Regions from separate parts of the Methylotuvimicrobium sp. KM1 genome, predicted to be linked through region 1. Evidence: riboswitches for the same ligand, from Rfam matches in the RefSeq annotation. Region 1 holds a riboswitch; the other holds the start of a gene.
The links. Region 1 has a riboswitch for cyclic di-GMP ahead of ACINK7_RS12045 (VPLPA-CTERM sorting domain-containing protein). Riboswitches for the same ligand answer to the same signal wherever they lie in the genome.

Region 1 (5,101 bases):
ACATTTGCCGGATCGCCTCCAGAAAAGGCAGCGATTCGATGTCGCCGACCGTGCCGCCAACTTCGATAATCGCGACATCCATGCCTATGGCACTGAGTTCGATTCGACGCTTGATTTCATCGGTAATATGCGGAATAACTTGAACGGTCGCGCCTAAATAATCGCCTTTGCGTTCTTTGCGCAATACATTTTCATAAATTTGACCGGTCGTGAAATTGTTCTTCTTGGTCATTGTGGTTTTAATAAACCGCTCGTAATGACCTAGGTCGAGATCGGTTTCAGCGCCATCCTCGGTGACGAATACCTCGCCATGTTGAAAAGGGCTCATCGTTCCGGGATCTACGTTGATATAAGGGTCCAGCTTTGTCATCGTCACTTTCAGCCCACGCGCTTCAAGAATGGCTGCCAACGACGATGCGGCAATGCCTTTACCCAACGAGGAAACGACACCACCGGTAATGAAAATAAATTTGGTCATGTAAGAAATAAAAAATTTCGGGAGACGGCTTTGAAATAGCCAAGATTAAAATTTATCTATTTTAATCGACTAAGACACATTCGTCATGGCCTTTCCGGTTTTTATTTTTTTGCGATCGAATTAGCCGAATACACCCTGGCTTGTTTTTGCAATAAAATTCGGAACCGATCCAAAGATCGGCAATTGCCGCCAAGCGCCCGTCTAAATAGATTAATGGAATATAAGGCCTTTCCCAAGGCGGAATCCCTGCGTCCTGATAAAGATTTTTCAAGCGATGCCGCCCTTCTCGATTCGGCAAAGCAATTTTTTCCCCGCCGCTACGAAACCTAACGTCGATATGCGACCTAAGCCAAATCGATTGATCAATTCCGGAGTGGTCATAAGCAATTTTCAGTTCCGTACCGTCAGGCAAGTCAAGAGGGGCATCGCTATTCGACCATACAACGACTTGTTCCGGTAAATTAACGGTTTGCTGCGGCACACAAAACAAGCTATTCCGGAAACGGCGTATCGTATGTTTTTGATTCGGCAACTGCGGATCGCCAAGCGGCGACTGAATCATGGACAAAATACGCAACACAAAGGCACGGGACGGCATTTTTAGCCCCAAACGCGCGAACCATTGCCGAACAATTAATGCTTGTTCCGTCACATCAAGCTTTACCAAAGCCGGTATCGATAGCGTTGCATCCTTTGTTTGATAGACCTGCTTGAATTGATCGCCAGCTAATTTACTCAACAGTTCAGAGGCTTCCGCGCAATGAACCGCTGAACGAGAGACTGTTTTATCAATGGACGGCCAACGTTGCTTGAGTAAAGGAACAATTTCATTGCGTAAAAAATTACGATCGAAGTCAATGCCTTGATTACTGGGATCTTCAATAAAATTGAAATCATGTTGCCGGGCGTATTGGTCGATTACTTGTTTTGGTGTATTCAATAAGGGCCTCAACAGCACTCCCTTGCCAAAGGCCATCATTTCAGGCATGCCCGAGAGCCCTTGCAAACCGGCGCCTCGAAACAATTGCAATAAAACGGTTTCCAATTGATCCTCTCGGTGCTGAGCCACCATCAAAACGTCGTTTTCCGAAAGCAAAGCCTTTAAGGCGTCATATCGCGCATTCCTGGCCGCTTCCTCGGGGCTTTCGCGCCCGGCGCTTCGCGCATCGACATGAATTTCGACAAAATCAACACCCAATTGCTTAGCAACCGACCGGCAATGACTTGGCCAAGCATCGCCTACCGCTTGCAAACCGTGATGTATATGAACCGCGGTAATTTTATTTTGTAGAGTAGATATCGAAGCACAAAGATGTAACAACACATGCGAATCTACACCGCCGCTATAGGCAATATAAACTTGTTGCGGCGATTTTAATTTTTGCAGGCCTAATTCAACGACTCGCGATTCTAGTTGACGCATTTAAGATACCAGTTATGAGCTAAAATTTAGGCGCAGGATCGACAACATTCTTGACACTTAACCATTGCCGATTTCCCCCCAGCGTTTCATACGCAAATGCCGAAATTAAATGCCTGACAGGTAAAATCACACAAAGAGCAGCGCGCCATTTCAATAACAAATTTTGTCAAGTTATTTTACAATTTCAGCCGCACTAAATCCTGATCCTCTTTTAGCCTAGGCCTTAACAACAATCTATTCGCTCCACCAACAAAACATCGAATTAAAAATGATATCTCAGCACGTTAAAATATGTAAAACCATCTTATCAATTAGTCATAGCTCATTTAAAAACAGTCACTTACAGACTATAAACTGCACTTAATTGTCAATATTTTTTACAAAAGAAAGATTTTTGCGATTAAAACAATGACCATACTGCTCACAACGTTTTGATTATAATAATTTTCTAATACTTGGTATAAGTATTGCTTCTTAGAGTAAAGGTCGTAGAAACTTTCATGATGAAACGATTCGGAGCCATTGTAGTAAAATTGAACACATATCGAGAAAAGAATTTAGCTTTTCTTAATGGAAATGTAATATTTTAGTAGTATCGTCAGTATCGTGAAGTAGATATTAGTTTTTTGTGAAAGTACAATGCCGGCTCCGAAGAGGATGCCGTTGCTCGATCGACAGGCGTCGGCGGCAGGGCAGATTTTTGCTCCTGCAAAATCTGCATTCATGCCATCCATGGCAATCAGTCGCCGCCGTCGAGCCTACATGGACGTATTCACGGCGTCCTGTCGGGCGAGTGACCACATCCTCCGCCACGCCTCGAACTTTCATTTGCCGGGGCGATGAAGGCTTCTTCATGATCGTTACTATTGAAATTGACTAAATCGAACTTTACGAAAAACGTTTTTGGCGGATTCTTTACGCGAATACGCCAAACACAGCAGAGAAATTTTTAAGAGAAAGCCTCACCCGTTGTGAAGCGGGGCCGGAAAGTTACGGATCTTTAATATTTTAAAGATGGCCGGACCACCTTAAATTGTTAGTGAGATTTTTAATGTCATGCATCTTTTTGTTGCAAACATTATTTCAAAGTCAATATTGCTCTTTGACTAATTTGGCCTAGCTTTTTCACCATGTAATTTTTTGACTTTACTCTTAATCACAAGGAGTTTTTTTCATGTTTAGAATAACCAAGTTTGTTTTAATATCATTTATTTATCTTTTTACGGGGAGTGCGCAAGCAAGCCTAGTCACCTTATTCGGCAATTCTGTTTCGTTTGAATTTGATAGTACGCTTACCGGTTTATTCGGTTCAGCTAATGTTTCAGGCGACACTTTATACTTTACCCCAACAGCATTCACCGCTACCGCCTTGAATACTGCCGGCGTCGACATGACCAACGATACCGTTAACATCAAAGTCCAAGCATTGAACCCACAACATCAAATAAATACCGTTTCAGTTATTGAAAAAGGCGATTATTTTAGTTTTGGCAATTCAACTCTTGTTGGAGTAGGCGGTCAAGTTCGCGCTTTCGATATTGAAAATCCATCCTTTGACACTACCGAAAGTATCGTTGCTAATGATGCATTTACTCAAACTGCGTTCTTGCAAACCAATAACTGGCAGGCAGATACCATTTTAGATACCACTTCTTTCAATAGCGGATATCTGAATATCACAATCCAAAATCTTCTAGGTGCTATAAGCACAACACTTGGAGAAGCGGCTTTCATTGAAAAAAAATATGTTGGCCTAAACGTCACAGCAGTCCCATTACCGGCAAGCATCTGGTTACTAGGTGCCGCTTTGGTTGGCCTTATTTCTTCTACAAAACGCAGACAAACAATCTAATTGCTCAAGCGTTAGCGGGAGCAAATTCGCTTCCGCTTTTCTTGAAACGACCCCTTCAAAATAAACCGCCTGCCATAACTCAATGCCGAACTGACCCTGTGTTGGATTAGGCGCCTCGTTAAGCTGAACGACCATCGGCAGCAAAAATACCTGCCATCGCAAAAAAAATCTCATACCTTTTAATCTAAGAAACGTGAAATAACGCTCGGACAAAACAACATAAAAGAGCTACTATTCGACGTAAAGCGAAGCAATAAAGAAGCATGCAATTGATTTTAAAAGACTAAAATTAGTTTATGTAATTCCATTAAGCGCTCATATTTCACAAGGGTTTGATTATGGACATTTCACCAACAAACAGCGTATTGAATCTTATCAACGGCGCACAGCACAAATCAGCCGAAGCGGCACACAAAATTGCCACATTACCGATAAAAAACGATGAAGTAGGCAGTTCTGAATTTGAGCCTCGAGACATTATTAAACCGGTACTCAGCTTAAAAGAAGCGGAATTTGAAACATCTGCAGCCGTCAAAATTCTCGAAACCGAGAAAAAAACGATAGGAAGTCTATTAGACATCAAGGCTTAAGCCCGACTTGAGAGCAAGAAACGGCTAAAAGCTGAGAGAGTAAGGCTTAGTATGCACCCTTCGTCCGTCCGCATTGCTGGACTTATGACGCACCATTTTTCCGACAACGCCCGATTTCCCACACATCCCTCACCCCGCACATTCACTGCTAACTGCTAACAATTTACCCCAAGCCATCAACCGGAAACAAGGCAGTTAACAATCCACCCGAACTTCAAAACCAAGCGATCTGATCTCGCCCGCAAAATGTCGCATGAGCTCCGGTGACAACGGCTTCATTTTAGCCGCTTCCGGCTGCATCGATGGGCGCGCAATTGTATAAAGCATAATTTTACCAATCGCCACACCATCGTTCTTGATTCTTTTTAAAAATTGCAAATACGCGTTTTTTTCCACGTCGGTCAATCCCTGCCCGGAATAATCGACTAGGCAAGTTTGAATTTTAGTCTGACAGATTGCGGCCGAAATCTTTAGATTTCTTAATGCCGACTCCATCGTTTGCGCTGCGTTATTAATAAAATTCCGCCCCGCATCAGTCGCGCTATCAAACTTGAACCAAACTTCCCCCCCATAGCGATGCAATGACCGAAGCCCGGTCTGAACCTTCGCCTGGTGCATTAAACTGCCGTTGCTAATCAAAACAAAACCGCTATTCGGTAGTACTCCCATTTCAGTGGCAACTCGGCCGATCAAATCGACCGCCTTATCGAAATCCTGAACGCTGGTCGGCTCGCCGTTTCCCGAAATTGCAATATCTT
Region 2 (5,101 bases), 940 kb from region 1:
AGCCGAAGGGCTCAGGGCAAGAGCTTCCTGAACAGGTTACCCAAGCTGGAGCTTGGGTAACAGCATATTGTAGTTTTTGCGACTACGACTGGCCCCTGCTCGGACACTTGGCTTCGGCAAGCTGAAGCATCTTGCTAATCAGGAGATATTGACAAAACCTTGAAACACACCAAATGGCATGCCCGGGAAAGGGGGCGCGGTGCGGCACCCTACTTCAATTGTTTCGGCGCAGGAAGAGGAATAGCTTGGCGCTAAGCATCGCGCAACTTTCCTAGAAAAATACAAACGGAATAAATGGCGAAAGATGGGCGGTGCCACCTTACGAATTAGAGAGAAAAGGTCGGAGGTGGGGCGGATTTTGGTACACGCAAAACCCGATCCCACTCCCAATCACAGGGAAAGAAGAACAATATCGATCTTTAAAATACGACAGAACACCATTAAACGGCTAGAGTACGCTTTCTGAAAGCCCCCAAACCAACCAAGCCCGCTCCCATTAGCCAAATCGCAGCCGGCAAAGGGACAGGCGCGACGGTCAAGCTAATATCGAAACCGCGCATTGCATTATCGGCATTAAATCGATCGAAAGCACCGCAATTCTCTCTTTCATAACACGTTCCTCCGATTGCAACGGCATAAATACCGGCTTCGAGCGCGCCCATCCATGAAACAGCCGTCGCCAAGCCGTCGATTTCGCCGGCATGACCGATGTAATGGATTGTGCCGACTTCACCCTCGTCGTTACCCATAGTAGTCGTGCCCTGCCCGTTCCAGGCTCCTTCTTTTCCAGCCGGCGGTGGAAATGCATCCTCATAGGCTTCATCAGGCAAAACGCCGTTATAAAGCGAGAATCCCGGGGTTAAATCGCCTACTCGTAAAGGAAAGGTATTACTGCCTATCGTAATAAAAGTATCTTGATAATCAGACTCGACATGTATTTTGACATTCGATGATTCGGTCAATGTAAACTGCGCCCAAGCACCTTGATGGCTATCGCCCCAGTCTTCATCCATCGAATCGGCCCAACCGTAGTTGCCAGACACAATACTATTGGCCGAATAAATATGCTTATCGCCGTCGATGGCCGGCGTTAAATTTGTCAGGTTGATCCAGCTGATATGCGCAGACGCTTGCTGGGTTGGAAAAAAACCGACCGCAGCCGCACAGGCCACTGTCGACAACAATTTTTTCATAGTTTTTTCCTCAAAATAAACGTTAATACAAAAGACCGCAAATCAATAACAGCCATGTAAAGTGATGAAATGAATGAACAACGATTTTTCTTCTGTTAGATTGAATTCCGGCAGCCCATGTCGGAATGACGGTCTTTAAAGCAAGCCCATAAAAGCTCGTTCCTCATCCGGCTTTACGTCGCCCCCGTCTCATCAACCGCCCTTACGCGTGCAATTCAACAAGTGTGGTATTACTAAGAAGCGATATTAGACATCCTTGTCCGGGGGATACCGCATCCTAACGGTGTTGATTAACTGAAAACCAGACCGGAAACTGACCTGGATTTAATTGATTCGGTACAAGAATTGAATCAAGCGGCGATAGCGCGTTTTCTCATGCCGATTAAACCGACTAAAGCCGACCCCATCAACCAAACCGCAGCAGGAACAGGCACGGGCTGGACGCTAGCAATTACACCATATGCGCCACCACCGACCCCGTCAGCGGCCGCACCACCGACTACCAGTGAATATACGCCGGCAAGTAAAAAGATATTGCTAAGCGATTCGGTTGCGCCTACGCCATAATCGTTAACGGCAGTAATAAATTCAATCGTGTTAATAACACCGCTGTTATTACCCATCGTGGTATCGCCAACCGCATTAAACAACCCATTATTTCCGTCAGCAACTGGCCAGACAGGCTCGCCTTCAAAATTCGCGTTTTCGAAAGCCGATAGCGGCACGAGTCCTTTGTACAAACTAAAACCGACATCGAGATCGGCTAAAACAGGAAAGGTATTGCCGGAATCAACGCCTGCGCTATTGTAGGTCGGATAGGTTCCCGGGCCTGCATTTTCGACGCTGATGTTTACATTAGAATCCTGCTCCAACGTAAAGCTATACCAGCGAACAGTATGACTATCGGCCAAAGTGGGTTGAGTCCCTTGATACCAGCCATCGTCGTAACCGACTGACGCGACAAACGGATTCAAGTTATCCAGATTTCTATAACCCACATGGGCGTAAGCTTGACTACCTAACAATAACCCTACAAATACAACAACAGACGATATTATTTTTTTCATTAAAAAGTCCTCTTTACTGTTAAACGCTAAAAGTTAACAGTGATATTCGCGGAACCGATACAACAACAAAACATACAGTCCCCACGCCCCCATCACAAAAACAAGCATACGATTCAGCTAACGCCCACGATTCGTCACCAATAAAGACGACAAACTAGCCCAAGCTAACTTGAAAGTTAAGTGAGTACTACCCTCTATCGTTAAACTCAATCAATACTTAATTAAGGAGGCAGCCCGGCCTTCTTGATTGCATACAAGAACCGTGACTTTCCGGCCCCGTCTCACAACGAGTGTGGCTAAATTGAAAAGGCTATTAAATCCGAATTGAGTCTTAAAATTGACGTCAGCTGAACCCAACATCTAGCCCCTCGCTTTTAATTGAAGCAGACTACATGCCAATACCTAGTATTTTACTTGGTTTCAATAATTTAAAGTATTGAATAAAATACTTATAAACTCTTAATTTTATGATAACTGTGTCATATGCCACAGTTACTGCGGCATATGACACACAACCTCACTCATGAATAAGCGCTCGACTCATCGCTGAGAAAAAACGAATAGCAATAGGGATTTATGAAAAAATGGGCCTTTATCCTAGAAAGAGAATAAGAAGTTAATTCAATAGGTTGTCGCGCCTTTGCTAAACAGTTTCGCTCTCCGGAAAGGTTACTCCAAGTTTATGGATAACCTCTTGTAGGACGAAGCCGCTTACTGGTTCCCACGATCCTCCGTGAGAACCCATACTTCTGCTGTTTCCCAAGTTCCTACTTGGGAAACAGATAAGTGAAGCTCTAGCTTCGCGAGACAAGATAGGTATGCGTTTCCACGCTGAAGCGGTGGGAACGAAAAAAAATTGATCGGGTACGCTGCGCGTATCCGCATGCAGTTTAGCACCACAGACCAAACCCTAAGGACTTGAATTAACATTGGCGGGTTGCCATGGTACGCGAAGCGTACCCTACGGAGTTCCAGCGATTGCGTGATTTCGCCATCGCGCTAGATACCCAACCGTGTATCTTGAAGAGATGTTTATAACGATTTGCGAAGGATCGCCAAACCCAAAAAAGGGTATATTTTTACGATTAGATCAGAGACCCGCCGACATTGCCATGGACATCGACCCAAAGACAAGGTAGCCCCAACGATTCCAACCAAGCAGGACCTTGGTCTTCCTTCAGCATCGCAATCGTCGCGGCACTCCCGGAAACGACGCAAAAATCCCCGACAACACTAACCGAAGCCATAAAGCGCACCGGCCAACCGGTTTTGGGATTGAGCACATGACCGTAGCGCACGCCATCGATTTGCAAACAGCGCTCGTAATCCCCGCTTGAAGCCAAGGCGCCACCCGAAAGCGCCAAGGCTTGAATCACCTCCCCTTTTTGCCGGGGATGCGCGATACCGACTTGCCAGGAAGAGCCGTCTGGCCGGGGGCCGATCAGTTTGATGTCGCCGCCGAGATTGATCAAGCCGTGCTTGATGCCGGCCTGTAAACACAAACCGGCGGCCCGATCGACCGCATATTCCTTGACGATACCGCCGAAATCGAGCTCCATGCCCGGCACCGAAAAAGTCAGCTTCGGCGGCGTCCAATCGATTTTATGCCAGCCGATTTTATCCAGTAGCGCTTGAATCTGCTGCTCTTCCGGCAAATTATTGCGATCGAATCGCCAAGCCTGGCGCAGAATACCGGAGCTGATATCGAACAATCCGTCGCTTTGCTCATAACAGGTCAATGCATAATTCAACAAACCGGCGGTTTCGGGATCGACTTCTATCGAATTGGCGCGCGCGGCCGCGCGGTTGATTTCGGATAAAAAACTATCCGGGCGGTAGCGGGAATAGCGTTGCTCCAAGCGCTCCACATCGTCGATGACGATATCGGCAACGTGTTGGGCCGTTTTATGCGAAACCGCGAATAACTGGATTTCACAAGGCGTGCCCATGGCCTTGAAGTTGAATCGATAGAATTTTAGGCGCTTGGGTTTTTTCAAGGCTATGTTTGCGTTAATCGTTGAAATTAATACTATGCGAATGCCGAAAAGACTGTAGGGTACGCTGTGCGTACCACAGGAGCCCCGCCCGTAGCTTAACGTGCTCTCATGTGTTCCGTTGTGCCGACATTAGGTACGCGTAGCGTACCCTACAATTCGTTTTGAGTTGTTAAGTGTTTCCGGCAACAGGGGCAACTGTTACCGCAAATATAGCCTTTTTTCAAGGTATGCGTGAATTGAGGCGGCTCGAAAACCCGGCCTTGTTTACATGAATTTAAGGACGGCTATGACGGCGGAGATGGTCAAACCTAACGACCAAAACATGAACCTATCCATGCGGGTCGTAATCTGAATGAGATGCTTATCGACTTGTTCGAAACGTTTATCGATTTGTTCGAGACGCTTTTCGACCTGCTCGAAGCGTTTATCGATTTGCTCGAAACGTTTTTCGACCTGTTCGAAACGCTTATCGATTTGCTCGAAGCGTTTATCAACCTGCTCAAAACGCTTTTCCATTTGCTTAAAGCCTTCGAGCATCAATTCGCGCTGATGCTTCAATTCCTCTTCCACACGAATCGTGCGCTCCCTGAGTTCCAAATCGTAACGCGAGTCGAAACGGAATTGATCGGGCTGTTCGGCCAATACTTTTCGAATGAGGGATTCTATATAATTGATGTCTTCTTGCGCTAAAGCCATGACCCGGCTCCCTTGAAGTCGTTCTTATCGGTTCGGAGTATAACATAAGCGCCGATGACGGCTAGCACCGTAGGGTGCGCATCGCGCACCTGGTCAGGCTCGTCGGTTCGGCACCTTAGAAAGGTGCGCGATGCGCACCCTACAGTTT

Region 2: another riboswitch for cyclic di-GMP. It lies ahead of ACINK7_RS16065 (VPLPA-CTERM sorting domain-containing protein); the one in region 1 lies ahead of ACINK7_RS12045 (VPLPA-CTERM sorting domain-containing protein).

Annotation. Positions count from the first base shown of each region.
Region 1 covers NZ_CP173170.1:2,815,372-2,820,472, forward strand. Annotated here, with positions in the region: gene ACINK7_RS12035 (CTP synthase) at 1-478, opposite strand, end outside; gene tilS (tRNA lysidine(34) synthetase TilS) at 540-1,901, opposite strand; cyclic di-GMP riboswitch class I at 2,851-2,932, shown strand; gene ACINK7_RS12045 (VPLPA-CTERM sorting domain-containing protein) at 3,076-3,753, shown strand; gene ACINK7_RS12050 (hypothetical protein) at 4,119-4,343, shown strand; gene ACINK7_RS12055 (radical SAM protein) at 4,539-5,101, opposite strand, start outside.
Region 2 covers NZ_CP173170.1:3,750,545-3,755,645, forward strand. Annotated here, with positions in the region: gene ACINK7_RS16060 (VPLPA-CTERM sorting domain-containing protein) at 441-1,193, opposite strand; gene ACINK7_RS16065 (VPLPA-CTERM sorting domain-containing protein) at 1,544-2,260, opposite strand; cyclic di-GMP riboswitch class I at 2,486-2,567, opposite strand; gene ACINK7_RS16070 (FAD:protein FMN transferase) at 3,346-4,209, opposite strand; gene ACINK7_RS16075 (hypothetical protein) at 4,522-4,953, opposite strand.